2 regions of the Hydrogenophaga sp. PML113 genome follow, and region 2 is predicted to be linked to the other one. Evidence: riboswitches for the same ligand, from Rfam matches in the RefSeq annotation. Region 2 holds a riboswitch; the other holds the start of a gene.

Region 1 (14,100 bases), on a different contig from region 2:
TGGCGGTGCGCAAGTGCGCGGGCGGCGGCCGCTACCTCACACCCGCCACGGCCGAGGCCCTGGCCGCCGCCGTGGGCAGCGGCGGCGCGCAGGCCGGCCCCGAGGCGCTCTCGCACCGCGAGCACCAGGTGTACCGCCTGCTCACGCAAGGCCTGACCGTGAGCGAAATTGGTGCGCGGTTGGGCCTGGCCTCGAACACGGTGAGCACCTACCGGGCGCGTGTCCTCGAAAAGACCGGCGCCAAGAACGACGTCGAGCTGGCGCTGTACGCCGAAAGGCAGCGTTCCGGCGCCTGAGGCGGCGCCTGTGTAGGGCTGGCCCTACGCCGCGTCGCCGCAGCGCCCGCGAAATCGCGCGCGCATCCGCCGTGGCACGGCCACTGGCCCGCGGCTTGCAATCCACCGCGCATCTCCCACACACGAGGTGCGCCATGTCCGACTTCTTCGACCCGTACAACGCCGACAAGCCGCTGATGCTCAAGTGCAGCTGCGGGCGAGATCACAGCATCGCCGAGCACCAGGCCGAAGAGGCCGCTGCCGCGCAGGCCGCGGGCGCGCTGCGCGAGCGCAGCGAGAGCAGCGAGTTCGAGGCCTACAGCCGCGACTTCATCGAGGCCACGCTGGTGAAGGCACTGTTTCCGCAGGATGCGGTGCGCCGGCGCTTCCTTCGCGCCGTGGGCAAGGGCACGGCCATGGCGGCCATCGCCAGCGTGCTGCCCATCGCCAGCCTGCAGGCCATGGCGCAGGAGAAGGGCCGGCTGGAGAAGACCGATCTCAAGATCGGCTTCATTCCCATCACCTGCGCCACGCCGCTGATCATGGCCCACCCCCTGGGCTTCTATCAGCGCGAAGGCCTCAATGTGGAGGTCATCAAGACGGCGGGATGGGCGCTTATCCGCGACAAGATGATCAACAAGGAGTACGACGCCACGCACTTCCTGTCGCCCATGCCGCTCGCCATTTCCCTGGGCGTGGGCTCCAATGCCACGCCCATGAACGTGGCCACCATCCAGAACACCAACGGCCAGGCCATCACGCTGCACGTCAAGCACAAGGACAGGCGCGACCCGAAGCAATGGAAGGGCTTCAGGTTCGCCGTGCCCTTCGAGTTCTCGATGCACAACTTCCTGTTGCGCTACTACGTGGCCGAGCACGGGCTCAACCCCGACACCGACATCCAGATCCGCGTGGTGCCGCCGCCCGAGATGGTGGCCAACCTGCGCGCCGGCAACATCGACGGCTACCTCGGCCCCGACCCGTTCAACCAGCGCGCGGTGTACGACGAGGTCGGCTTCCTGCACGTGCTCACCAAGGACCTGTGGAACGGCCACCCCTGCTGCGCCTTCGGCACCAGCGCCGAATTCATCCGCCAGAACCCCAATACCTTCGCGGCGCTGTACCGCTCGGTGCTCACGGCCGCGGCCATGGCCCGGCAGCCCAAGAACCGCGAGCTCATCGCCAAGGTGATCTCGCCGCAGGCCTACCTGAACCAGCCCGAGACCGTGGTGGCCCAGGTGCTCACCGGTCGTTTCGCCGACGGCCTGGGCAAGATCCAGAACGTGCCCGACCGCGCCGATTTCGATCCCATGCCCTGGCAGAGCATGGCGGTGTGGATGCTCACGCAGATGCAGCGCTGGGGCTACATCAAAGGCGAGGTCAACTACCACCAGATCGCCGAGCGCGTCTTCCTCATCACCGACGCGCGCCGGCACATGAAAGCGCTCGGCCAGGACTTCAAGGCCGGGCCGGGCTACGGGAAGCACACCATCATGGGCAAGGTGTTCGACCCGGCCAGGCCGAAGGATTACCTCGACAGCTTCGCGGTCCGCAAGGCGGCTTGAGCATGAAGGCGCTGAACCTGAACCTGCGCGCCGCGCTGGTCTCGCTGCTGCTGCTGGTGGTCTTCGTCGGCGCCTGGCAGATCGGCACGGGCGGCGGGGGCGCGCCCTCGGCCGCCGCCCCGCTCACGCCGGAAGAGCTGGAGTACGCCAAGCTCATGGGCAAGGACCCGGGCGCGGCCGTGGTCAAGTCGGACGGCTTCCCGCCCCCGCTGGCGGTGGCCGAGGCCAGCTGGAAGCACTTGTCCGATCCCTTCTACGACAAGGGCCCCAACGACAAGGGCATCGGCATCCAGATCGCGCATTCGCTGGCGCGCGTGGGCCTGGGTTTCGCGCTGGCCATGCTGGTGGCCATCCCGCTGGGCTTTCTCATCGGCATGTCGCCACTCATGAGCAAGGCCTTCGATCCCTTCGTGCAGGTGTTGAAGCCCATCAGCCCCCTGGCCTGGATGCCGCTCGCGCTCTACACGCTCAAGGACAGCAATGTCAGCGGCATCTTCGTCATCTTCATCTGCTCGGTCTGGCCGATGCTGATCAACACCGCCTTCGGCGTCGCCTCGGTCAAGCGCGACTGGCTCAACGTGGCCGCCACGCTGGAGGTGAACCCGCTGCGCAAGGCCTTCCTGGTGGTGCTGCCCGCCGCCGCGCCCACCATCCTCACGGGCATGCGCATCAGCATGGGCATTGCCTGGCTGGTCATCGTCGCGGCCGAGATGCTGGTGGGCGGCACCGGCATCGGCTATTTCGTGTGGAACGAGTGGAACAACCTCTCGCTCACCAACGTGATCTTCGCGGTGCTGGTGATCGGGGTGGTGGGCATGCTGCTCGACCTGATGTTCGCGCAATTGCAGCAGGCGGTGACCTATGTGGAGTGACGGCCGGCAACAGGGCGTCGCAGCCGCGACACGCGCCACACAAGCACAAGGCAATTCCATGAGCGCCCATTCCCGCGCCTTCCTGCAGGTCGAGCGCCTCGCCAAGGCCTACCAGGCCGACAAGCCGGTCTTCGCCAACGTCGACTTCGGCATCGACCGGGGCGAGTTCGTCTGCATCATCGGCCACAGCGGCTGCGGCAAGACGACCATTCTCAATGTGCTGGCCGGCCTGGACACGGCCAGCGCGGGCCACGCGTTCATGGACGGCCGCGAAATCGCTGGCCCCAGCCTGGAGCGCGGCGTGGTCTTCCAGGGCCACGCGCTCATGCCCTGGCTCACGGTGCGCCAGAACATCGCCTTCGCGGTGAAGTCGCGCTGGCCCGACTGGAAGAAACCCGAGGTCGAGGCGCAGGTCGAGAAGTACGTGGCCATGGTGGGCCTGAGCCCGGCCATCGACAAGAAGCCCTCGCAGCTGTCGGGCGGCATGAAGCAGCGCGTGGGCATCGCGCGCGCCTTTGCTATCCAGCCCAAGATGCTGCTGCTCGACGAGCCCTTTGGCGCGCTGGACGCGCTCACGCGCGGCACGATCCAGGACGAACTCCTGGGCATCGTGCGCGAGACGCGGCAGACCGTGTTCATGATCACCCACGACGTGGACGAGGCCATCCTGCTGGCCGACCGCATCCTGCTCATGAGCAACGGGGCCGAGGTGGATGGCGCTTACCGGCCGGGCGGCCTGGCCGAGGTGGTGGACAACCCCTTGCCGCGCGAGCGCACGCGCACCCAGCTGCACCACCTGGACGGCTACTACGCCCTGCGCAACCACATCGTCGACTTCCTCGTCTCCCGGGCGAAGGCGCATTGACCGGCGACACCCCGCAGCCCCCGCTCCAACCCTTTCACCCCGCCACCACAACGAGACCACCCACCATGAGCCGCATCGAAGTCACCGAGAAGATCATCGCCACCAAGGTCAGCAAGGGCCTGAAGTGGGAGGACGTCGCCAAGAAAGTCGGCCAGTCCAAGGAGTGGACCACGGCCCTGTGCCTGGGTCAGATGACCGCCACGCCCGCGCAGGCCAAGGTCCTGGGCAAGGTCTTCGGCCTGACGGCCGAGGAGCAGAAGTGGCTGCAGGTCGTGCCTTACAAGGGCTCGCTGCCCACCAGCGTGCCCACCGACCCGCTGATCTACCGCTTCTACGAACTCATCAGCGTCTACGGCACCACCTTCAAGGAGCTCATCCACGAAGAGTTCGGCGACGGCATCATGAGCGCGATCGACTTCAAGATGGACATGAAGCGCGAGAAGGACCCGAACGGCGACCGCGTGAACATCGTGATGTCGGGCAAGTTCCTGCCGTACAAGCAATATTGACCCCGCGGTGCTGCGCGCCTGCCCCTGGAAAGGCGGCACCAACGGCCCGTCGGAGCCGGTTCCGTGGTGTCTCCGGAGCGGGCTGTCGCGGGCGAGGCGTGCGTGGTGAACCTTGGAGGCCCTTCGGTTACCCACCGGCTCGTTCCCGGCGAGCCGACATGTACTGCCGCACCCTCAAGTACCGCGATCCCTACGGCTGCTTCTCCATCCTGGTGGAGGAGCGGCCCGACGGTTCGCTCACGCTCTGGGAATTCGACGTGCCCGGCAACGGCATGCGCCGCCGCCACGTGATCGACAAGGTGGCCGACAGCCTGGCGCGCGAGGGCCGGCCACTGCGCGTGGTGTGGGGCGCGGCGCGGGTGCAGCGCAGGAAGGCGGACGACCCGTACGGGTCTTAGGCCGGCCTGCGCGGCCTAGGCCTTGGGCAGCGGGATCCACTCCTGGTCGTCTCCCGGCGGCAGCGGGATGCGCCCGGCGGCCCAGTCCGCCTTGGCCTGCTCGATGCGCTCCTTGCGTGAGGACACGAAGTTCCACCAGACGTGCCGCTCGCCCAATGGCTCGCCACCGAAGACCATCAGCGTGCTCGGCACGCGCGCGGTGACGAGCGCGTCGGCGTCGTCGCCGAACACCAGCAGCTGCCCGGGGCGGTAGACCTCGCCCGCGTACTCGATCTCGCCGCGCGCCACGTACACCGCCTGTTCGCGGTGGCCGCCGGGCAGGGCCAGGCTGGCGCCGGCCTGCCATTCGGTGTGCAGGTAGAACAGCGGCGAGTGCGTGCGCACGGGGCTCTTCAGGCCATAGGCCTCGCCCGCGATCAGGCGCATCCACACGCCGTCCCGTTCGCGCACCGGCAGCTCGCTGGCCGGGTAGTGGGTGAAGGCCGGCTCGGTTTCCTCGTCCCGCTCGGGCAGCGCCACCCAGAGCTGCATCAGCTCCAGCCCGCCGCCCGCGAAGGAATCGGGGTGGGTGAAGCGCTCACTGTGCGAGATGCCGCGGCCGGCGGTCATCCAGTTCACGTCGCCGGGCACGATGTCTTGCACCACGCCCAGGCTGTCGCGGTGCTTGATCTGTCCGCTGAGCAGGTAGCTCACGGTGGACAGGCCGATGTGCGGGTGCGGTCGCACGTCGGCCGCGCGCGTGTCCTCGGCCGCCAGCGTCACGGGGCCGGCGTGGTCCACAAAGATGAAGGGGCCGACCATGCGGCGTTTCGCGTAAGGCAGCACGCGCCGCACCGTCAGGCCGTGGCCCAGGTCGGCGGCGCGCGCGTCGATCACCATTTCCAGCATCGGGGTCTCCTTGGTCGTGGCCGGCCATTGTCGACCGGGAGCGGATGCCCGGGTGCCGTGCGCGACAATGCCCGCCCCATGCAACTGAGCGAACTGCGCCAACGCCTCACCGCCCTCGGGGCTGGGCCGCTGCATGCGCAGCGCGTGCTGCGCCACTGGCTGCACGCCCTGCCGGCCGACGCCGGCCGGCGCAAGCCCGAGCACCACTTCCCCAAGGCCCTGTTCGAGGCCCTGCCGGCGCTGCGCGAGGAACTCGCCGGCCTGGCGCGCCTGCAGGCCGAGCACCCGGGCGAGGACGGCTCGGCCCGCCTGCTGGTGGCCCTGCGCGACGGCCAGACCGTGGAGAGCGTGCGCCTGCCGCGCGGCGGCCTGTGCGTGTCCACCCAGGTCGGCTGCGCCGTGGGCTGCGCCTTCTGCATGACCGGCACCGGCGGCCTGCTGCGCCAGCTCGGCAGTGCCGAGATCCTGGCCCAGGTGGCGCTGGCGCGCGCCGGCCGGCCGGTGAACAAGGTGGTCTTCATGGGCATGGGCGAGCCCGCGCACAACCTGGACGCGGTGCTCGAGGCCATCGAGCTGCTGGGCACCGTGGGCGGCATCGGCCACAAGAACCTGGTGTTCTCCACCGTGGGGGACGAGCGCGCCTTCGAGGCCCTGCCGCGTGGCGCGGTCAAGCCCGCGCTGGCGCTGTCGCTGCACACCACCAAGCCCGATCTGCGCGAGCAACTGCTGCCGCGCGCGCCGCGCCTCACGCCCACCGAGCTGGTGGAGCGCGCCGAGGCCTACGCGCGCGCCACCGGCTACCCGGTGCAATACCAGTGGACCCTGCTGGACGGCGTGAACGACGGCGACGATGAAATCGACGGCATCGTGCGCCTGCTCGGTGGCCGCTACGGCGTGCTCAACCTCATTCCCTACAACGCCGTCGACGGTCTGCCGTTCCAGCGCCCCGCGTGGGAAAAAGCGGCCGACATCGCGCGCCGCCTGCACCGCCAGGGCATCCTCACCAAGCTGCGCCACTCGGCCGGGCAGGACGTGGACGCGGGCTGCGGCCAGCTGCGGGCGCGCTCGCTGGACACGGGCGAGCGCGTGGTGGCGCTGCGGCGGCGGGCCGTCAGCGGACCGTCTCCATTTCTTCCATCAGCAGGCGCGCCGTGAGCCGTGCTTGCGGCGTGTTCTTCAGGCCGGGCTCCAGCGGGCGGCCTTGCTCGACCCATTGCAGGGTGAAGCGGAAACTCTCCAACGCCTCGTTGTCGAGCATGGCGGTGAACTGGGCGAGTTCCTTGACGGTGGTGTCGGGGGTGACCGTCAGAAAGTTCGAGATGCCGAGCCCCTTGAGCCGCTGGCCAAAGATGTCGACAAACGCCTGGCCCAGCCGCGGTGGCGATGCGTCGGCCGTCGTGGCGGGCGGGTCGCTCAGCTCGATGAAGCGCATCGGATCGGTGCTTGTGCGCCGGGTGTAGGGCGGGTCCCCGAGCGCCAGTGCCTGCTGACGCTCCACGCGCCGGGTTGTTTCGTGCGGCCCGTGCCTGGCCGGCGCCTGGGCGTTCAGTGCCGCCAGCAGCTGCTGGGTGGAGGCCTCATGCCCCCAGTCGCGGTTCAAGCGGTACTTGAAACGTTCCCGCTCCAAGGGCTCCAGCGATCGAATGAGGTCCGCGATGGTCGGGATGTCCGCGCTGTCCTTGACCTGGTCCGCCGTGGCCGCGTGGCCCAGCGCGCGAAGGACGGTCCTGGTGGTGGGAACGCGGCCGCTCGGCGGGTCGATCAGTACTTTGAGGTCTTTCAGGAACGCGGTGTCCAGCACCACCTGATGGCCCGTGGTCACGCGAGACCAGATCGAGTCCAGGGCTTCCTTCACCTCCGTCGGGTAGGGGCGATCCGCAATGAAGCGGCGCGCGAGGGTCCGCACCAGCCGTTCCGCGGCGTCCGAGGCGCTGGTGGTGGTGCCCTTCGCGTTCTTGGGGGTGACCGACAGGCATTGCGTGCGCTCGCCCTTCGGCCCGGTCTTGTTCTTGATGAGGAGAATGGTCGGCCCCGTCCGCCAGCCCTTGTTGACCGACTGGCCATACGCATACAGCTGCCGCAGGTCAAACGTCTCGCCATCGGGGCAGAGCGCCTGTGTTTTGCCGGGGCGGGGGGTGGACAGAGCAATCATGGCGCCAATGGAGAGAAACGGAGGGGGTGGGGGCCTGAACGCGTGCTCAGTAACGCCCGGAAGCCCCAGGGCGCCAGCCAAATGGCTGTTCAGGCCGAACGGACGAGGGGTTTGAGGCCTGTCGCTAAAATCCCTGCTCTCTCAAGGAGCGTTGCAGCGGCCAGCCCAGGGCCTCCCGGGTCGGGGCCGTCAGGCTTGAGTGGGCTGGACCGGCCCCAACGACGCTCACCAGCTCGGTTTTTTCGCAAACAACCCTGGTGAGCCGCATGTCCTCCGAGACCTCCTCCGCCCCCGTTTCCCCCGCCGTTCGCCCGATGCTGCTGTCGGGCCTGGAGCCGCTCGCCATCGGCGCGGGCAGCCTGTTCGTCAACGTCGGCGAGCGCACCAACGTCACCGGCTCCAAGGCCTTCGCGCGCATGATCCTCGAGGGCCGCTTCGAGGACGCGCTGGCCGTGGCGCGCCAGCAGGTGGAGAACGGCGCGCAGATCGTCGACGTCAACATGGACGAGGCCATGCTCGACAGCGAGGCCGCCATGGTGCGCTTCCTCAACCTCATGGCCGGCGAGCCCGACATCGCGCGCGTGCCGGTGATGGTGGACAGCTCCAAGTGGAGCGTCATCGAGGCCGGCCTGCGCTGCCTGCAGGGCAAGGGCGTCGTCAACTCCATCAGCATGAAGGAGGGCGTGGAGGAGTTCAAGCGCCAGGCCCGCCTCATCAAGCGCTACGGTGCGGCGACCGTGGTGATGGCCTTCGACGAGACCGGCCAGGCCGACACCTACGAGCGCAAGATCCAGATCTGCGAGCGCGCCTACCGCATCCTGGTGGACGAGGTGGGCTTCCCGCCCGAGGACATCGTCTTCGACCCCAACATCTTCGCCATCGCCACCGGCATCGAGGAGCACAACAACTACGCGGTGGACTTCATCAACGCCACGCGCTGGATCAAGCAGCACCTGCCGGGCGCGAAGGTCTCGGGCGGCGTGTCCAACGTGAGCTTCAGCTTCCGCGGCAACGACCCGGTGCGCGAGGCCATCCACACCGTCTTCCTGTACCACGCCATTCAGGCCGGCATGGACATGGGCATCGTCAACGCCGGCATGGTCGGCGTGTACGACGAACTGGAACCCACGCTGCGCGAGCGCGTGGAGGACGTGGTGCTGAACCGCCGCCCGGACGCCGCCGAGCGCCTGCTCGAGATCGCCGAGAGCGCCAAGGGCGCGGCCAAGGACGATTCGCAGAAGAACGCCTGGCGCGAACTGCCGCTGCGCGAGCGCCTGTCGCACGCGCTGGTGCGCGGCATCAACGACTTCATCACCGAAGACACCGAGGCCATGTGGCGCGAGATCGAGGCCGGCGGCGGGCGCCCGCTGAACGTGATCGAAGGCCCGCTCATGGACGGCATGAACGTCGTGGGCGATCTGTTCGGCCAGGGCAAGATGTTCCTGCCCCAGGTGGTCAAGAGCGCGCGCGTGATGAAACAGGCCGTGGCCTACCTGCTGCCCTACATCGAGGAAGAGAAGAAGCGTCTGGAAGCCGCCGGCGGCGACGTGCGCTCCAAGGGCAAGATCGTCATCGCCACCGTCAAGGGCGACGTGCACGACATCGGCAAGAACATCGTCACCGTCGTGCTCCAGTGCAACAACTTCGAGGTGGTGAACATGGGCGTGATGGTCCCGTGCCACGAGATCCTGGCCAAGGCCAAGGTCGAGGGCGCGGACATCGTGGGCCTGTCGGGCCTGATCACGCCCAGCCTGGAAGAGATGCAGTACGTGGCCAGCGAGATGCAGAAGGACGAGCACTTCCGCATCAAGAAGATCCCGCTGCTGATCGGCGGCGCCACCACCAGCCGCGTGCACACGGCGGTGAAGATCGCGCCGCACTACGAGGGACCGGTGGTCTACGTGCCCGATGCCTCGCGCAGCGTGAGCGTGGCCCAGGGCCTGCTGTCGGACCAGGCCACGGCCTACATCGCCGAGGTCAACGCCGACTACGAGCGCGTGCGCCACCAGCACGCCAACAAGAAGCAGGTGCCGCTGTGGCCGCTGGACAAGGCGCGAGCCAACCGCACGCCCATCGAGTGGGGCGGCTACACCCCGCCCGTGCCCAAGTTCATCGGCCGGCGCGTGTTCAAGAACGTGGACCTGGCCGAGCTCGCGAGGTACATCGACTGGGGTCCCTTCTTCCAGACCTGGGACCTGGCCGGTCCCTTCCCCGAGATACTGAAGGACGAGGTGGTGGGCGAGGAGGCGCGCCGCGTGTTCAGCGACGGCAAGCGCATGCTCCAGCGCATCATTGACGGCCGCTGGCTCACGGCCAGCGCGGTCATCGGCCTGTACCCGGCCAACTGCGTGAACGACGACGACATCGCGCTCTACGCCGACGAGTCGCGTGAGCGCCCGGTGCTGGTGTGGCACGGCCTGCGCCAGCAGACCGAGAAGCAGGAGATCGACGGCGTGATGCGTCCCAGCCGCTGCCTGGCCGACTTCGTGGCGCCCCAGGGCGTGGCCCCGGACTACGTGGGCCTGTTCGCGGTGACGGCGGGCCTGGGCGTGGAGAAGAAAGAGAAGCAGTTCCTCGACGACCTCGACGACTACTCGGCCATCATGTTCAAGGCCCTGGCCGACCGCCTGGCCGAGGCCCTGGCCGAGCAGATGCACCACCGCGTGCGCACCGACCTGTGGGGCTACGCGCCGAACGAGGCGCTGAGCAACGAGGAGCTCATCAAGGAAAAGTACCAGGGCATCCGCCCCGCGCCGGGCTACCCGGCCTGCCCGGACCACACCGTCAAGCGCGGCCTGTTTCGGCTGCTGCAGGCCGAGGAGATCGGCATGGGCCTGACCGAAAGCCTGGCCATGTCGCCAGCGGCCAGCGTGAGCGGCTTCTACCTGAGCCACCCGCAGAGCACCTACTTCAACGTCGGCAAGATCGGCGAGGACCAGCTGGACGACCTGGCCCAGCGCAGCGCCGTGGCGCGCGCGGACCTGCAGCGCTGGCTGGCGCCCAACCTCTGACCCCCGGCGCGCGGGCCGCCGCGCCCCCGCTCGCGCGGGTCCCGGCATTGCCCGGCGCACCGGGGGTCAGCCGGTGCCATCCCCGGCGAGACCGCGCAGCCAGTCCATGACCTCAGGCGGCCGGTTTCGCGCCAGCCGCGCCAGGGCGGCCAGGCGCCGGACGGCCTCGCCGTCCCCGCTCAGCGACAAGGCGTCGAGCACGCCTCCCAGGATCGGGTCGGGCATGTCGTGGATGGCCGTGAGGCTGGCCGTTTCATGGGCGCCCAAGGAACACCCGGCCAGCCGCTTGAGGGCGTGGAACACCGGCTCGGGCAGTGCCATGGCCTGAAGGTCCCGCGCGAGATCGGCCAGGTCCTGTTCGGTGTAGGGGGTGTTCTCCGGCGTGTCGCTGGGGGCGCCCCAGTTCCACCGCGCGGCCGCCGGCCAGTGGGCCACCACAATGGCCTTCAAGCCCGGGGCCACCGCCCGGGTGCGCGCGCCGAGGATGGCCTTGGCCGCGACAAAGGCGAAGGCCTTGGCCGCGGGCGGGTAGAGCCGGCCCAGGCACGCCAGCACGCCCAGCAGCTGGCGCGGGGTGCTGCTTCGAAGGAAGGCCACGACTTCCCGTTCGGACCCGCAGGTCGCGAAGGCGCTCAGGGCCCGGCTTACCGCCGGCGGGTCCAGCCGCGGGTCGGCGCACGACAGGGCCGATGGATGGGCGCCGGCCAGGGCCAGCAGGTAGCGGGCGGCGCCGGTGGCGTGCATCAGTGGCGCGGACATGACGTCGGGCGCGGTGGCTGGGACGCTGGGCGTCAGAGGGCCGCACGCCTGCACCAACAGGCGCCGCAGACCCAGCGCTGCCCCGGGGTGGATGCCCCAGAGCCAGCTCAGCAGCGCGTCCGTGTCCTGCGTGGTCGAGAAGGTCGCCAGCCACCGTCGCAGCGGTGCGATGCCTTGGCTGCCGCGGGACAGGTGAGACAAGGCGGTCCACAGCCTGGCGCTCAGGGGAATGGGCTTGCAGCTCATGATGTGCCGGGCCGCGCCGACGACGTGCTGGGGGTCGGGCCGCGCGGGCGGGGTCGCATCGACATGGCCGGTGCGCGCGGGGTTCGCCGGCGCCAGGTGTTGCTCGACGTGCCGCTTGATCGCGCTGAGCGCCTCCCTGGCCCCCGGGCGCCGTTCGTAGGCGTCGAAGCAGCGATCGAATCGATCCAGGAACCGCTTCACACAGCGGTCCAGGTGGGGCCTCACCTCGGCGGGGCAGTCGGCGCGGGTGGGCAGGTGTTCGAGCAGCAGGTGCAAGTGGTCGGCGAGTGTGTCGTTTCTGCATGACGCGGGCAGGGCCGCCAGCAGCAACGGGGCGAACGCGGGGCGTGTCTGCGGGGGCAGCTTGCCCAGGAACACCAGCAGGCTGTACTGGCCCGCGCAGTCGGGGCTGGCGTGGGCTTGCGCGTCGAAGAACACCTCCACCAGGTCCGCGGTGCTGTTGCAGTCCTGCAGCTGGAGCTCCGTGTAGGCCGTGTGGCTGCCGCTGTGGCCGATGCAGGCGTGCACCGCGTTCAGCAGCGCCTGTGGTGAGGCGGGCGTGGTGTCGATGCGCCGCTGCCCTCCCGTGACGGGGCCGCAAAACCCCCCGACGCGCTTCATGCGAACGCCCCCAGCACGCGCCGGTACTGCACCGCCTCCGCCACGTCGGCGGCGCCCACGCGCTCGTGCCCGGCCAGGTCGGCGATGGTGCGGGCCACGCGCAGCGCCCGGTGCGTGCCGCGCCCGCTCCAGGCCAGGCGCACGGCCGCCGCGTGCAGGAACTTCAGCGCCGCCGGCTCGGCGCGCGCGTGCTCCTCGAGCGCGCCGCCCGCCAGCGCGCGGTTGGGCTGGCCCTGGCGCCGCAGCGCCAGCGTGTGCGCGGCCACCACGCGCTCGCGCACCGCGGCGCTGCCCTCGCCCGGCGGTCCCTGCAGCAGCTGCCCGCCGGGCAGCGCGGGCACCTCCACCTGCAGGTCGATGCGGTCGAGCAGCGGACCGCTGAGCCGGCCCTGGTAGCGCTGCACCTGCTCTGGCGTGCAGCGGCAGGCGCGCACCGGGTGGCCGCGGTAGCCGCAGGGGCAGGGGTTCATGGCGGCCACGAGCTGGAAACGCGCGGGGAACTCGGCCTGCTGCGCCGCGCGCGAGACGCGGATGCGGCCGGTCTCCAGCGGCTCGCGCAGCGCCTCCAGCGCGTGGCGCGCGAACTCGGGCAGCTCGTCGAGGAACAGCACGCCTTGGTGGGCGAGCGAGATCTCGCCCGGCCGCGGCGGCGAGCCCCCGCCCACCAGCGCCACGGCGGAGGCGCTGTGGTGCGGCGCGCAGAAAGGCCGCTCGCCCCAGCGCGCGGGATCGAAGCGCCCGGCCAGCGAGGCCACGGCCGCGGCCTGCAGGGCCTCGTCGGTGGCCATGGGCGGCAGCAGCCCGCCCAGGCGCTGCGCCAGCATGGACTTGCCGGCGCCCGGCGGCCCCACCAGCAGCAGGCTGTGGCCGCCGGCGGCCGCGATCTCCAGCGCGCGGCGCGCCGCCACCTGGCCTTTCACGTCGGCAAGGTCGGGTCCCCCGGGTGGCGCCGGGACGCTGTCGCGCGGCTCCAGCCGCGCCCAGCCCGCGTCGTCCTGCGTGGCCGGCTGCTCGCGCCGCAGGCGCGCCACCACATCGATCAGGTGGCGCGCGCGCACCACGTGGGCGCCGGGCACCAGGGCGGCCTCTTCGGCGCTGCCCGGCGGCAGCACCAGGGTGCGGGGCGCCGCGTCCTGCGCGAGGGCCAGCGCCATGGCCAGCGCGCCGCGCACCGGGCGCAACTCGCCGCCCAGGGACAGCTCGCCCGCGTACACGCCGCGCGCCAGGGGTTCGGCCTCGATCTGCCCGCTGGCGGCCAGGATGCCCAGCGCGATCGGCAGGTCGAAGCGCCCCGAGTCCTTGGGCAGGTCGGCCGGCGCCAGGTTCACGGTGATGCGCTGGCTGTGCGGAAACTCCAGGCCGCTGTTGGCGATGGCCGCGCGCACCCGCTCGCGCGCTTCCTTCACTTCGGTGTCGGCCAGGCCCACCAGCGTGAAGCTGGGCAGGCCGTTGGCCAGGTGGACTTCCACGCTCACGGGCCGGGCGGCCAGCCCCTGCAGCGCGCGGCTGTGCACATGCGCCAGCGCCAGGGGTGTTCTCCCTGTTCAGGTGCGCGGCCGCCGGCGGCGGCCACGGGGCGGCCGATTCTGCGGGCGCCGCTGGCACGACACCGGTGGGGGTGTCGGGCGCCGGCCCGTCCCCGATTCGGCGCATATGGCACCGCGGTGGTGCGTCGAGGCCCCCCTGGGGTGCTGCGGCGCGGGCGGGGCCTCATCCTGGTGCCGACCGCCCCAGGGGCCCGCACCCGGGCGCTCCGGGTTGGCACACAAGCTGCTAAGGCAGACACCAGATCAACCAACCCCTGGAGGGATCGTCGTGAAAATGGTTTCAGCCGTCATCAAGCCGTTCAAGCTGGACGAGGTGCGCGAGGCGCTCTCCGGCGTGGGCGTGCAGGGCATCACCGTCACCGAGGTCAAGGGCTTCGGCCGGCAGAAGGGGC
Region 2 (14,100 bases):
AGGGGCGTCACCTGGGCCTGGCCGGGCAGCGCGGCATCGAGCTTGTATTGTTTGGGGTTGGAGCGGGGGATCATGGAGAGGGCGCGCGTGGCGCTGCGGAGTGGAAAACCCCTCTCGGTGGCGGCCGCCGCGGCGCGAAATCCTCAAGGACGCCTCTCCGACCGCGGCGCCGCCCGGCCGCTTCGTGCGATCGAAGCGCGAGCTCAGGCCGGCTGGCGCCGCAGCAGGAACACCCCCAGCAGCGCCACGCCCACCAGCAGCGCCGGGAAGCCCAGCGTGGGCGACCACTGCAGCGCCGCCGCGCCCAGCGCGGGCGCGAGCACGCCGCCCAGGGTGTAGCTCATCACCAGCACGGCCGTGCTGTTCACCAGGGTGATGCCCTGTTCGCGCGAGCCGATGTCGATCATCGCCAGCGTGTAGAGGCAGCCGCCCGCGCCGCCCCACACGAAGGCCACGGGCGCGGCCAGCCAGGGCGTGTTCGCGACGAAGGGGATCAGCAGCGTGCCGAGCAGTGTGATCCAGGCGCAGCCGCGCATGAGCAGGAGCCGCGCGGCGCGCTCGTCGCCCCAGCGCTGGCGCGGGTGGTGCGCCAGGCGGTCGGACAGCACGCCGGCGGGCAGCATCATGAGCGCGCTGCCCAGCCCGCTGGCCGAGACCAGCAGGGCCGAGACCACCGCGCCCAGGCCCAGGGCCAGGCCATACAGCGGCAGGATGGACGTGAGCCCGCTTTCGAAAAAGCCGCCGACGAAGCCCACCGTCATGATCAGCGGGTGCGCGGTCAGCGCGTGCCACACGCCGCCCAGGCCCACGCGGGCCTCGTGCGCGTCGGCCGCGGGCGGCACGCGCGGGATCAGCAGGCTCCAGGCCAGGCCGATGGCCATGCAGCCGAAGGCCAGCCAGATCGCGGTGTCGCTCTGCGGCCCCACCCAGGCCAGCATCAGCGGGCCGAGCACGAAGGTGACGCCGACCAGGGTTTCGAAGATGCCCACGTAGCGGCCACGCTGGCCGGGCGGCGCGAACTCCGCCACGATGGCCTCGGCCAGTACCCAGCGCAGGCCCGAGGCCATGCCGGCGATGAGCTTGAGCCCGAACCACAGCGGCAGCCAGGACGAGAGCGCGAAGCCCATGGTGGCCAGCGTGGGAATGAGCGCCGACAGCCACAGCGTGGGCCGCCTGCCCAGCGCGCGCGTGACGGACGAGGCGAAGGGCACCATGAGGAAGATGCCGAACCAGCCGCTGGCCGCGAACACGCCGGCCAGGGCGGTGGACTCGCCGCCGTCCTTCAGGCGCAGCAGCAGCAGGGGCGTGAGCATGAAGTAGCCCACGAGCTCGAAGAAGGTGGCGCCAAAGATGGCGACCAGGCCCAGGCGGGCGTGGGCCGGCGGCGCGGCGGGCGCTCGGCCGCCGGCGGGCAGCGGGAGTTCGCTCATGACTGGCCTCTGGCCGCGAGCACGGCCTCGGCCACGTCGGCGAAGCCCTGGCCGCGCTCGCGCGGCGCCACGTAGCGCGGGTGGTGCGCGAGCTGCGCCCAGAAGCGCGCGATGTTGGCCACGCCCACGCTGTGCGGGAAGCGCGCGAACATGGCGGCGTCGTTGGTGGAGTCACCCACGTAGACCCAGTGATCGATCTCGGCGTCGAGGTCGCGCCCCAGGCGCTCGCGCAGGATCCAGCGCGCGCCGCTGAGCTTGTCGTGCGCGCCGATCCAGCCATTGACATGGATGGAACTCACGGTGGCGGTGAGGCCTTCGTCCCGCAGGATGGCGAGCGCGCGCGCAATATCGGCTTCGCCCAGGTGCGCGTGCTCGCTGTGGTCGATGGCGATGTCGGTTTCGCGGCCCGCGCTGTCGGTGGCCAGGGTCGCCTGAGGCAGCTCGCGCAGCACGCGCGCGGCGGCGGCCCGCAGGCGGGTGAGGTTCGCGGCGCGGGTGGCCGCGTCCTGCGCATAGGCCTTGTGCAGGCGCCCGCCGTCGTTCCACAGCGCCACGGCGCCGTTCTCGGCCACGATGGCGTCGATCGGCCAGCTCAGCGCGAAGGGTTCGCTCCAGCCGGCCGGGCGGCCGGTGACGGCGAACACCGGCAGGCCGGCCGCGCGCAGGCGGTGCAGCGCCGCCCCCGCCTCGGGCGCCAGCGCGCCCTCGGCCGTGAGGGTGTCGTCGATGTCGGTGAGCACGCCATGGATGCGCGCGCGCTCGTGCGGGGGCCAATCGGCCAGCGGGGTGGGTTGCATGGAGGGGCGGCAGTTTCTCACAGGGGCCGCACCAGCGTGGTGCCACTGGGAGGGGATATCCCCACGCCAGAAAAGAGGCCGGGTAGAATCGCGCCCCATCCGAGGAGCGTTGCAGCGCCCCACCCGCACCGAGCGGGCCGCGGGCGTGAGGCTCGGACCCTTCAACCGGCAACCACGCTCATCCACTGCACGTGCGATGGGTTCCTTCATCTCCCTTCCTGTGCGGTGGCTTTCAACGTTTTGGAGCGCCACATGAATGCACGAATCAACCCCGCCGCCGACTGCGTGATCGCCGACATCGGCCTGGCCGACTGGGGCCGCAAAGAGATCAAGATCGCCGAGACCGAGATGCCCGGCCTCATGGCCATCCGCGAGGAGTACGCGGCCAAGCAGCCGCTCAAAGGCGCGCGCATCACCGGCTCGCTGCACATGACCATCCAGACCGCGGTGCTCATCGAGACGCTGCAAGCCCTGGGCGCGCAGGTGCGCTGGGCCTCGTGCAACATCTTCTCCACCCAGGATCACGCGGCCGCCGCCATCGCCGCCGCCGGCACGCCGGTCTTCGCCGTCAAGGGCGAGACCCTGGTCGACTACTGGGACTACACGCACCGCATCTTCGACTTCGGCGCCAAGGGCACGGAAGGCGAAGGCCCCAACATGATCCTGGACGACGGCGGCGATGCCACGCTGCTCATGCACCTGGGCAAGCAGGCCGAGAAAGACCGCTCGGTGCTGGCCAAGCCCGGCAGCGAGGAAGAGCGCATCCTGTTCGCGGCCATCAAGGCCAAGCTGGCCGAGGACGCCACCTGGTACAGCCGCAAGAGCGCGCAGATCATCGGCGTGACCGAGGAGACCACCACCGGCGTGCACCGCCTGAAGGAAATGTCGGCCAAGGGCTCGCTGATGTTCCGCGCCATCAACGTCAACGACTCGGTCACCAAGAGCAAATTCGACAACCTCTACGGCTGCCGCGAATCGCTGGTGGACGGCATCAAGCGCGCCACCGACGTGATGATCGCCGGCAAGGTGGCCGTGGTGGCCGGCTACGGCGACGTGGGCAAGGGCTCGGCCCAGGCGCTGCGCGCGCTGAGCGCCCAGGTGTGGGTGACCGAGATCGACCCCATCAACGCCCTGCAGGCCGCGATGGAAGGCTACCGCGTGGTGACCATGGAATACGCCGCCGACAAGGCCGACATCTTCGTCACCACCACCGGCAACCGCGACGTCATCACCTTCGAGCACATGGCCGCCATGAAGGACCAGGCCATCGTCTGCAACATCGGTCACTTCGACAACGAGATCCAGGTCGCCAAGCTGGAAGAGAAGTGCCAGTGGGAAGAGATCAAGCCCCAGGTGGATCACGTGATCTTCCCGGACGGCAAGAAGATCATCCTGCTCGCCAAGGGCCGGCTGGTGAACCTGGGCTGCGGCACCGGCCACCCCAGCTTCGTGATGTCTTCCAGCTTCGCGAACCAGACCATCGCACAGATCGAGCTGTTCACGCACCCCGAGGGCTACGACGTGGGCAAGGTCTACGTGCTGCCCAAGCACCTGGACGAGAAGGTGGCGCGTCTGCACCTGAAGAAGGTCGGCGCCCAGTTGACCGAGCTGAGCGACGAGCAGGCCGCCTACATCGGCGTGCCCAAGCAAGGCCCGTACAAGCCGGACACGTACCGGTATTGATCACCCCCGCCGCGCTTCGCGCGACCCCCTTCCGGGGGCGATGCCTGCGGCCCGGCCAAGCCGGTTCCGCGGCATCCTCGGTTCGGGTCTTGGCGCTCCACCGTGCGTGCTGATCAACTTCTCGTCGAGCGTGGTCTGGCGGCGTCGCGCTCGCAGGCGCAGCGGCTGATCGCGGCTGGCGTGCGCTGGCGCGCCGGCGGCGGCTGGCGGCCCGTGGCCAAGAACGGCGACGAGTTGCCCGCGGACGCCCAGGTCGAACTGCTGGACGCGGCCGAGGCGCGTTATGTCTCGCGCGGCGGACTGAAGCTGGAGGGTGCGCTGGCGCACACCGGCGTCGAGCCGTGTGGCCTGCGCGCGCTCGACGTGGGCCAGAGCACCGGCGGCTTCACCGACTGCCTGCTGCAGCGCGGCGCGGCCCAGGTGGTGGGTGTGGACGTGGGCAGCGGCCAGCTCAACACCCGTCTGCGCGGGGATGCGCGGGTGATCGCCATCGAGCACTGCAACGCGCGCGAATTGACGGCCCAGCGCCTGCGCGAGGCCGGGGCCGAGCCGCCCTTCGACCTGATCGTCGGCGACCTGTCCTTCATCTCGCAGACGCTGGTGTGGCCCGCGCTGGCGCCGCTGCTCAAGCCCGGCGGCCAGGGCCTGATGCTCGTCAAGCCGCAGTTCGAGCTGCAGCCCGAAGACATCGGCAAGGGCGGCCTGGTGAAGGACGCCGCGTCGTACGCGCGGGTGCGCGAGCGCATCACGACCGCGCTGCAAGGCCTGGGCCTTGAGCCGCTCGACTATTTCGACAGCCCCATCGCCGGTGGCGATGGCAACCGCGAATTCTTCGTCTTCATTCGGAAACCGGCATGAACCTGCCCATCAGCTTCGAATTCTTCCCGCCCAAGACGCCCGAGGGCGCGCAGAAGCTGCGCGCCGTGCGCCAGCAGCTCTACGCGCGCGCGCCGCTGTTCTGCTCCGTCACCTACGGCGCTGGCGGCTCCACGCAGGAGGGCACCTTCGGCACCGTGCGCGAGATCCTCGCCGAGGGCGTGGACGCGGCCTCGCACTTCTCGTGCATCGGCGCCACGCGCGCCGGCGTGCGCGAGCAGCTGGCGCAGCTCAAGGCCATGGGCGTCAAGCGCCTGGTGGCGCTGCGCGGCGACCTGCCCAGCGGCTATGGACTGGGTGGCGAGTTCCACTACGCGAGCGACCTCGTGGCCTTCATCCGCGCCGAAACCGGCGAGGACTTCCACCTGGAGGTGGCGGCCTATCCCGAGGTGCACCCGCAGGCCCGCTCGCCCGAGGCCGACCTCAAGGCCTACGCGACCAAGGTCCGCGCCGGCGCGCATTCGGCGATCACGCAGTACTTTTACAGCGCCGATGCGTACTTCCGTTTCGTCGAGGAGGCGCGCGCCCTGGGCGCCGACATCCCGGTGGTGCCCGGCATCATGCCCATCACCAGTTCCACGCAGCTGATGCGCTTCTCGGACGCCTGCGGGGCCGAGATCCCGCGCTGGATCCGACTGCGGCTGCAGGCCTATGGCGACGACACGGCCTCGATCAAGTCCTTCGGCCTCGACGTGGTCACGTCGTTGTGTGAGCAATTGCTTCGCGGCGGGGTGCCGGGCCTGCACTTCTATACGATGAACCAGAGCGCGGCGACGTTGGAGATCCTGCGCCGCCTCGACACCCGCTGATCACCGCTTGACCCGCATGACGCCCACCCGCCTTGCCGCCCTGGCCGTGCTCGCCGTCGCCCTCGTGGGCTGCGCGAGCCGCGGCGGGCCGCCGGGCGAGGACTGGGGCGCGGACGCGCCGTCGGGTGGCGGTCCGGCCGCGCACGAGGCGCGCGAGATCGGGCGCGGCAACGCCTCGTGGTACGGCGAGCCGCACCATGGCCGTCGCACCGCGAACGGCGAGGTCTTCGACATGAACGAACTCACCGCCGCGCACAAGACCCTGCCGTTCGGCACGCGCGTGCGCGTGGAGAACCTGGCCACGGGGCAGGCGGTGGTGGTGCGCATCAACGACCGCGGGCCGTTCGCGCCGGGGCGCGTGATCGACCTCAGCCGCGCCGCGGCCGAGCGCATCGGCCTCATCCGCGCGGGCGTGGCGCCCGTGGTGCTCTACACCGATTGAGCGGGCCGGCGGTGGCCGCTCAGCGCTCGTCGTAGCTGACGACGACCCGGTCGGTGGTGGGGCGGGCCTGGCAGCTCAGCACGAAGCCCTGTTCGGTTTCCCAGGGCTCCAGCGTGAAGTTCTTTTCCATCTCCACCTGGCCTTCCATGACCTTGGCGCGGCAGGTGCAGCACACGCCGCCGCGGCACGACCAGGGCAGGTCCAGACCGGCCTCCAGCGCCACGTCGAGCACGCGCTGGTCGCGGCCCATGCGCAGTTCGTGCGGTTTGCCGTCGAGCACCACGGTCAGGGCCACCTCGCCCTCGGCCTGGGGCGCGCGGCCCAGCTGCACGCGCTCGCGCTCGCCGCGCGGCAGGGCCTCCAGCGTGGGCGAGGTGAAGCGCTCGGTGTGGATGCGCTCGGGCTTCACGCCGGCGCCCAGCAGGGCCTGCTCGGTAGCCTCGATCATGGCTTCGGGGCCGCAGACGAAAACCTCGTCCATGCTGGGCACGGGCAGCAGGGCGGCGATGAGGGCGCGCACCTTATCGCCGTCGATGCGGCCTTCGAGCAGCGGCACCTCCTGCGCCTGGCGCGAGAGGATGTGGATCAGCGTGAGCCGGTCGCGGTAGCGGTCCTTCAGGTCTTGCAGGGCCTCGTTGAACATCACGCTGGCCATGCGCCGGTTGCCATAGACCAGCGTGAACTTGGCGGTGGGCGATTCCTCCAGCGTGCTCGTCATGATGGACAGGATGGGCGTGATGCCCGAGCCCGCCGCGAAGCCCACGCGGTGCAGGGCGCGCGGGCGGTGCACGGTGAAGCGGCCGTCGGGCGGCATGGCCTGCAGCGTGTCGCCGGCCTTGAGCTGCATGGCGGCCCAGTGGCTGAACACGCCGCCCTCCACCGGGCGGATGCCCAGCGTGAGCTCGCCCTTGCGGGTGTACAGGCTGCGTGGGCTGCTGATGGAGTAGCTGCGCCGCACGTCCTGGCCGTCGATGAGCGCCCGCACCGTGAGGAACTGGCCGGGCTCGAAGGCGAAGGCGCCGCGCCGCTCGGCGGGCACGGTCAGGGTGACGGCCACCGAGCCCGCGGCCTCGGGGCTCACGCGTGCGATGGGCAGCTCGACGAATCCGCGGGGGCTGGTGCTCATGGTCAGTAGGGCTTGAAGAGGTCGAAGGGTTCGAGGCAGTCCAGGCAGCGGTAAAGCGCCTTGCACGCGGTCGAGCCGAAGGGCGAGGTTTGTGTGGTGTGGGTGGAGCCGCAGCGCGGGCAGGGCACGGGCTGGCTGGCGGCGCGGCGCGCGAAGCCCACCACCTGGGCGCCGGCCTGCGCCGCGCGGCCATTGGGTGGCGCGATGCCGTAGGCGCGCAGCTTCTCGCGCGCGGCGGGCGCCATCCAGTCGGTGGTCCAGGCGGGCGAGAGCTGCGTCACCACGCGCGCGGCGATGCCGCTGTCGCGCAGCGCGGCGCGGATGTCGTCCTCGATCTGCCCCATGGCGGGGCAGCCGCTGTAGGTGGGCGTGATGACGACCTCGGCCACGCCGTCCCCGCCCAGGCGCACCTCGCGCAGGATGCCCAGCTCGGCCAGGCTCACCACGGGGATCTCGGGGTCGCTCAGGTGCGCGATGGCCGCGCGCACGGCGTCCAGCGAAGGGGGGTCGCGCAGCGCCGCGTCCATGGCCTCACCACACGGCTTGGGGGTGCTCGCGCGCCAGGCTCTGCATCTCGGCGAGCAGGAAGCCCATGTGTTCGGAGTGCAGGCCGCGCTTGCCCTGCGTCACGTAGCCGCCGTCGGCGGGGCGCCGCAGCGTGGCCTCGGCCAGCACCTCGTCCACCAGCGCATCCCAGGCGGGCTTGAGTTCGGCGAGGGCCACGCCGGTGCCGCTGGCCACGGCGGCGGACTCGGCCTCGTCGCCGGTCCAGAACTCTTGGGTGTGCGGCATGAGGTGGTCCAGCGCGGCCTGCGCGCGCGCGCGGCTCTGATCGGTACCGTCGCCCAGGCGCACCAGCCAGTCGCCGGCGTGGCTCAGGTGGTAGCGCACCTCCTTGAGCGACTTGGCCGCGATGGCGGCGAGCTGCGGATCGGCGCTGGCCTGCAGGCGCTCCCACCACAGGTTCATGAGCGCAGCGTAGAGCACGTTGCGCACGGTGGTGGTGGCGAAGTCGCGGTCGGCGCGCGCGGGGCCGGCGAGCGGGCCGTGGTGCGGCAGCTCCAGCAGGGTGAAGTTGCGGAACTCGTGCGTGGCGCGGAAGTAGGCCAGGCTGTCTTCGGTCAGGGCGCCATCGGCGCGCGCGCCTTGCAGGTGGGCGAAGCGCTTGGCCTGCGCGGGGTCGGCGTTGATGAGCGCGGCCGCGTGCTGGTAGAGCAGGCGCGCCTGGCCCAGGTGGTCGAGCGCGTGGTTGGCCAGGGCCAGGTCCTCTTCCAGGATGGGCCCGTGGCCGCACCACTCGGCGTTGCGCTGGCCGAGCACGAGGGCGTTGTCGGCCAGGTGCAGCACATAGTCAACAGGCGCCGAGCTCATCACATGTGCCCCACTTTGTCCGGGATCTCGTAGAAGGTCGGGTGGCGGTAGACCTTGTCGGCGGCGGGATCGAAGAAGGCGTCCTTCGAATCCGGTTCGCTCGCGGTGATGCTGGCCGAGGGCACGACCCAGATGCTCACGCCTTCCTGGCGGCGCGTGTACACGTCGCGCGCCATCTGCAGGGCGTGGCGCGCGTCGCTGGCGTGCAGGCTGCCGCAGTGCTTGTGCTCCAGGCCCTGCTTGCTGCGGACGAAGACCTCCCACAGCGGCCATTCCTTCAATGCCGGGGTGCTCATGCGGCCTCCTTCATGGTGCGTTGTGCTTGCTTGCGCGCGTGGGCCAGGGCGGCCTCGCGCACCCAGGAGCCGTCTTCCCAGGCCTTCACGCGGGTGGCCAGGCGCTCCTTGTTGCAGGGGCCGTTGCCGTTCACCACCTGCCAGAACTCGTCCCAGTCGATGGCGCCGAAGTCGTGCTGGCCGCGCTCGGCGTTCCACTTCAGTTCGGGGTCGGGCAGGGTGACGCCCAGCACCTCGGCCTGCGGCACGGTGGCGTCGACGAACTTCTGGCGCAGCGCGTCGTTGCTGATGCGCTTGATGCCCCAGCGCATGCCCTGCACGCTGTTGGGGCTGTTGTCGTCGGGCGGGCCGAACATGGCCAGGCACTTCCACCACCAGCGGTTCACCGCGTCCTGCACCATGGCCTTCTGCTCGTCCGTGCCCTGCATCATGGTCAGCAGCGACTCGTAGCCCTGGCGCTGGTGGAAGCTCTCTTCCTTGCAGACGCGGATCATGGCGCGCGCGTAGGGGCCGTAGCTGCAGCGGCACAGGGGGATCTGGTTCATGATCGCCGCGCCGTCCACCAGCCAGCCGATCACGCCCACGTCGGCCCAGGTGAGGGTGGGGTAGTTGAAGATGGAGCTGTACTTGGCGCGGCCGCTGTGCAGCGCGTCGACCATTTGGTCACGGCTGGTGCCCAGGGTCTCGGCGGCGCTGTAGAGGTACAGGCCGTGGCCGCCCTCGTCCTGAACCTTGGCCAGCAGGATGGCCTTGCGCTTGAGGCTGGGCGCGCGGCTGATCCAGTTGCCCTCGGGCAGCATGCCCACGATCTCGCTGTGCGCGTGCTGACTGATCTGGCGCACCAGGGTCTTGCGGTAGGCCTCGGGCATCCAGTCGCGCGGCTCGATCTTGCCGTCGGCGTCGATCACGGCATCGAAGTGGGCCTGCAGGGCGGGGTCGGCGGCGGCTGGCACGGCCTGGGGGCCGGGGGCGGTGCCGTCGGGCACGTTGAAGGATTGCGTGTACATGCGCGGTCTCCTCGGCGGGTGGGGCTCTGGCCGCGCAGTGTACCAAGTTAGCCGACCGGCCGGTCGGTTAATTTTTTTTTGCCGCGATGGATGGGGGCCGGGGCCCGTCCGCGCCGGGCCGCGCGGTTCAGCCCGAGTGTTCCAGCGTGTGGCCTTGGCCGCGCCCACGGCCCAGCGCGCCCACCAGCAGCGGCAGGGCCTCGGCCAGCCCGGCGTGCAGGGTGTGCGGCGGGTTGATCACGAACACGCCGCTGGCCGTCAGGCCCGGGCGCTCGTCCGGGCCCAGGGGCGGGTGGCCCACGGCCAGCGTGGCGTGCAGCCAGGGGCGACCGGCGCGCTGGGCGTGGCCGCGCAGCTTGCGCGGCAGGTCATGGGCCTCGGCGCGCGGGATCACCGGGTACCAGACCAGGTAGGTGCCGGTGGCGAAGCGCTTCAGTGAATCTTGTATGCAGGCGCTCACTTTGGCGTAATCGCTCTTGATCTCGTAGCTTGGGTCGATCAACACCATCGCCCGGCGCGAGCCCTTGGCGTCGGCGGGCGGGGGCAGCAGGGGCTTGAGGCCCTCGAAGCCGTCCTCGCGCTTGACCACCACCGCGCGGCCGGCATCGAGCTGGGCGATGTTGGCCGACAGCGTTTTGCCGTCGGTCGGGTGCAGCTCGAACAGCTTGAGCCGGTCGCGCGCCTCGTGGCGCATGAGCCGCTGCACCACGAAGGGCGAGCCCGGGTAGACGCGCAGCGCGCCCGAGGGGTTGAAGCCGGCCACGAGGTCGAGGTAGTCGTCGATCGGCGGTGTCGCCTGCGCGGTCGGCGAGCCCGTGGCCGGCCGGCAGGCGGCGAAGAGCCGCACCACGCCGTGCTCGGCCTCGCCCCCCTTGTCGGCGAAATCGCCGTCCAGCCGGTACAGGCCCGCGCCTGCGTGGGTGTCGACCAGGGTGATGGCCGGCTCCTTGAGCTGCAGGTGGCGCAGGGTGGCGATCAGCACCATGTGCTTGAGCACATCGGCGTGGTTGCCGGCGTGGAAGGCGTGGCGGTAGGAGAACATGGGCCGGCGATGGTAGCGCCGGATTTGCCGCCCCGGCGCCGATTTCGTACAATGGCGGGCTTCGCAGCGTTTTCCTGTGGCCCCGCGGCGAAGTTCAAACCTCCACCTAAGAGGGTTCCACCAGAGAACCGCCGACCGTGGAAAAGGGCCGCCAAACCCTCGCTATCAGGTTCAACATGACCAAAACGTTCAGCGCCAAGCCCGCTGACGTGAAGCACGAGTGGTTTGTGATTGACGCGACCGACAAGGTCCTCGGACGAGTTGCCAGTGAAGTGGCTCTCCGACTGCGCGGCAAGCACAAGGCCATCTACACGCCTCACGTCGACACGGGTGACTACATCGTCATCATCAACGCAGCCAAGCTGCGCGTGACCGGCACCAAGTCCACCGACAAGATGTACTACCGCCACTCGGGCTTCCCGGGCGGTATCTACGCGACCAACTTCCGCGACATGCAGGCCAAGCACCCCGGCCGCGCGCTCGAGAAGGCCGTCAAGGGCATGCTGCCCAAGGGTCCTCTGGGCTACGCCATGATCAAGAAGCTCAAGGTCTACGGCGGCGCGGAGCACCCGCACACCGCTCAGCAGCCGCAAACGCTGGACATCTAAGGAGCCCTGAATGATTGGTGAATGGAACAATGGCACCGGCCGTCGCAAATCCAGCGTCGCCCGCGTGTTCCTCAAGAAGGGCAGCGGCAAGATCACGGTCAACGGCAAGGAGATCCAGCAGTTCTTCGGCCGCGAGACCTCGATCATGATCGCCAAGCAGCCGCTCGTGCTGACCGACAACGTCGAGACCTTCGACATCCAGGTCAACGTGCACGGTGGCGGTGAGTCGGGCCAGGCCGGCGCGGTGCGCCACGGCATCACCCGCGCACTGATCGACTACGACGCGAGCCTCAAGCCCGCGCTGTCGCAAGCCGGCTTCGTGACCCGCGACGCCCGCGAGGTGGAACGCAAGAAGGTCGGCCTGCGCTCCGCGCGGCGCCGCAAGCAGTTCAGCAAGCGCTGATCGCCTTCGCGAAACGCCCCCAGAAACCGCCTGCAAGTCCGCTTGGGGCGGTTTCTGCTTTCTGGGGCCCGCTTTCTTTTGCTTGCAGTTGAGAGGTTTGCATGCGATTGCGCTTCGGACGTAGACGCTGGTCGGCAGGCGCCCCGCGCATGTCGATCCGCAGCGCCTTGCCCTGGCCGCTGCGCTGGCTCGGGGCCGCCGTCATGCTGGGCCTGTGCGCGGCGCTGGCGCTGTGGGCCTTCGAATTCGGCAAGGACATCGCCGGCCTGGACCGCAACGCGCGCGATGAGCTGGAGCGCCTGCGCACCGAGGTGGTGGGCCTGCGCGAGGAACTGGCTTCGCGCAGCGCGGTGGACCACACCGCCGAGAGCCGCCTGACCATCGAGCGCGCCCTGCAAGACCAGCTGCGCGTACAGATCCGCCAGCTGGAGGCGGACAACCAGAGCCTGCGCAACGACCTCGGGTTCTTCGAGCGCCTCATCCCGGCGGGTGGTGACGCGCTCGCCATCCGTGGCCTGCAGGCCGAACGCCTGTCGGCCACACAGTGGCGTTGGCAGGTTCTGATGATCCAGGCCGCGCGCAACGCGCCAGACTTCAAGGGTGCGCTCGAGATCGTCTTCACCGGCACGCTGGCCGGCAAGCCCTGGTCCGCGAAGCACGCCCCCGCACCGCAACCGGTGCTCGTCAAAGGCTATCTGCGGCAGGAAGGCGTTGTTGATCTGCCCGCGCAGGCCGTTGTAAAAACCGTGACCGCCAAGCTCCTCCAGGGCAGCGCGGTGCGGTCGGTTCAGACCTTCGATCCCTGATCGAGGGTTGTCGACAGGAGATCACGCATGTTCGCCAAACCCAAGCAGCCCCCGATCAAGAGCCTGATCGCTCAGGGCACCCGCATCCAGGGCGACCTGCTGTTCGCCGAAGGGCTTCGCATCGACGGCGAGGTCGTGGGCAATGTGCGGGCGGCGGCGGACGGCGCCAGCCTGCTGATCGTGAGCGAGGTGGCCTCGGTGCAAGGCTCGATCGAGGCCGACCACGTCATCATCAATGGCCATGTCAAAGGCCCGGTGCTGGCCCGCCAGCTGCTGGAGCTGCAGCCCAAGGCGCGCATCGAGGGCGATGTGTCCTACCGAGCGATCGAGATGCACCAGGGCGCCACCATCGAAGGCCAGCTGCGCCCCATGGCCAGCGACGGCGCCGAGGAAAAGCCCACACTGAAACTGGCGGCAAACCACCGCTGAATGGGCATACCCGAGCGGCGTACCGTACCATTCGCGGTATCGCTGGCCTTTCCAGGCCTGCTCCCTACGAGAGGAATCCCCATGAGTGCCGTGGCCGAGAACATCCAGACCGACATGCCCGCGCCGCTGGTCTTCACCGACAGCGCCGCCGCCAAGGTGGCCGAACTGGTGGCCGAAGAGGGCAATCCCGACCTGAAGCTGCGCGTCTTCGTGCAAGGCGGCGGCTGCTCGGGCTTCCAGTACGGCTTCACCTTCGACGAGGTCGTCAACGAAGACGACACCTCCATGAGCAAGAACGGCGTGACCCTGCTGATCGACGCCATGAGCTACCAGTACCTGGTGGGCGCCGAGATCGACTACAAGGAAGACCTGCAAGGCGCCCAGTTCGTGATCAAGAACCCCAACGCCAGCACCACCTGCGGCTGCGGTTCGAGCTTCAGCGTCTGAAGCGAGCCGGTTCGCCGGCCATGAAAAAAGGGAGCCATCGGCTCCCTTTTTTTCTGGGCGGGACCTTGCGGGTCCCTCCGGGCTCAGCGGCCTTCGTCGGTGCTGGCCAGGGCCTGCTGCAGGCGGCCGGCGGCGGCGAGTTCCTGCCGCTGGGCCTGGGCGACCTGGTTGAAGGCGCCGCGCAGGTTCTCGGGCAGCTTGATGGCCTCGCTCTGGCGGGCGATCACCAGCGGGTCGCGGTGCTCGCCGTTGTCGCGGAACTCGAAGTGCAGGTGCGGGCCTGTGGACATGCCGGTGGTGCCGACGTTGCCGATGAACTCGCCCTGGCTCACGCGCTGGCCGGTGCGCACGCCGATGCGGCTCAGGTGCGCGAAGACCGTCACCTGGTTGTTGCGGTGGCGCACGTAGATGACGTTGCCATAGCCGCGCTGCACCCCGGCGAACTCGATCACGCCGTCGGCCACCGTGCGCACCGGCGTGCCGGTGGGGGCGGCGTAGTCCACGCCCAGGTGGGCGCGCTGGCGGCCG

The links. A riboswitch is a leader RNA that binds a small molecule or an ion and turns the genes downstream of it on or off. The one in region 2 is predicted to bind S-adenosylhomocysteine.
Region 1: linked by a shared signal. The riboswitch ahead of metH (methionine synthase) and the one ahead of ahcY (adenosylhomocysteinase) in region 2 are both predicted to bind S-adenosylhomocysteine.

What each region holds. Positions count from the first base shown of each region.
Region 1 covers NZ_MIYM01000008.1:26,162-40,261, forward strand. Annotated here, with positions in the region: gene BHU06_RS15665 (response regulator transcription factor) at 1-296, shown strand, start outside; gene BHU06_RS15670 (CmpA/NrtA family ABC transporter substrate-binding protein) at 431-1,840, shown strand; gene ntrB (nitrate ABC transporter permease) at 1,843-2,712, shown strand; gene BHU06_RS15680 (ABC transporter ATP-binding protein) at 2,771-3,577, shown strand; gene cynS (cyanase) at 3,643-4,086, shown strand; gene BHU06_RS15690 (hypothetical protein) at 4,245-4,484, shown strand; gene BHU06_RS15695 (pirin family protein) at 4,500-5,372, opposite strand; gene BHU06_RS15700 (RNA methyltransferase) at 5,451-6,527, shown strand; gene BHU06_RS15705 (hypothetical protein) at 6,484-7,524, opposite strand; S-adenosyl-L-homocysteine riboswitch at 7,662-7,758, shown strand; gene metH (methionine synthase) at 7,791-10,535, shown strand; gene BHU06_RS15715 (hypothetical protein) at 10,602-12,161, opposite strand; gene BHU06_RS15720 (YifB family Mg chelatase-like AAA ATPase) at 12,158-13,690, opposite strand; gene BHU06_RS15725 (P-II family nitrogen regulator) at 13,977-14,100, shown strand, end outside.
Region 2 covers NZ_MIYM01000009.1:48,837-62,936, reverse strand. Annotated here, with positions in the region: gene BHU06_RS16960 (hypothetical protein) at 1-74, opposite strand, end outside; gene BHU06_RS16955 (MFS transporter) at 204-1,430, opposite strand; gene BHU06_RS16950 (HAD-IIB family hydrolase) at 1,427-2,227, opposite strand; S-adenosyl-L-homocysteine riboswitch at 2,323-2,414, shown strand; gene ahcY (adenosylhomocysteinase) at 2,480-3,910, shown strand; gene BHU06_RS16940 (TlyA family RNA methyltransferase) at 4,013-4,768, shown strand; gene metF (methylenetetrahydrofolate reductase [NAD(P)H]) at 4,765-5,595, shown strand; gene BHU06_RS16930 (septal ring lytic transglycosylase RlpA family protein) at 5,660-6,037, shown strand; gene BHU06_RS16925 (2Fe-2S iron-sulfur cluster-binding protein) at 6,057-7,163, opposite strand; gene paaD (1,2-phenylacetyl-CoA epoxidase subunit PaaD) at 7,166-7,690, opposite strand; gene paaC (1,2-phenylacetyl-CoA epoxidase subunit PaaC) at 7,695-8,534, opposite strand; gene paaB (1,2-phenylacetyl-CoA epoxidase subunit PaaB) at 8,534-8,830, opposite strand; gene paaA (1,2-phenylacetyl-CoA epoxidase subunit PaaA) at 8,827-9,837, opposite strand; gene BHU06_RS16900 (23S rRNA (adenine(2030)-N(6))-methyltransferase RlmJ) at 9,965-10,879, opposite strand; gene rplM (50S ribosomal protein L13) at 11,056-11,487, shown strand; gene rpsI (30S ribosomal protein S9) at 11,498-11,890, shown strand; gene BHU06_RS16885 (DUF6776 family protein) at 11,992-12,696, shown strand; gene BHU06_RS16880 (polymer-forming cytoskeletal protein) at 12,724-13,125, shown strand; gene erpA (iron-sulfur cluster insertion protein ErpA) at 13,207-13,572, shown strand; gene BHU06_RS16870 (M23 family metallopeptidase) at 13,656-14,100, opposite strand, start outside.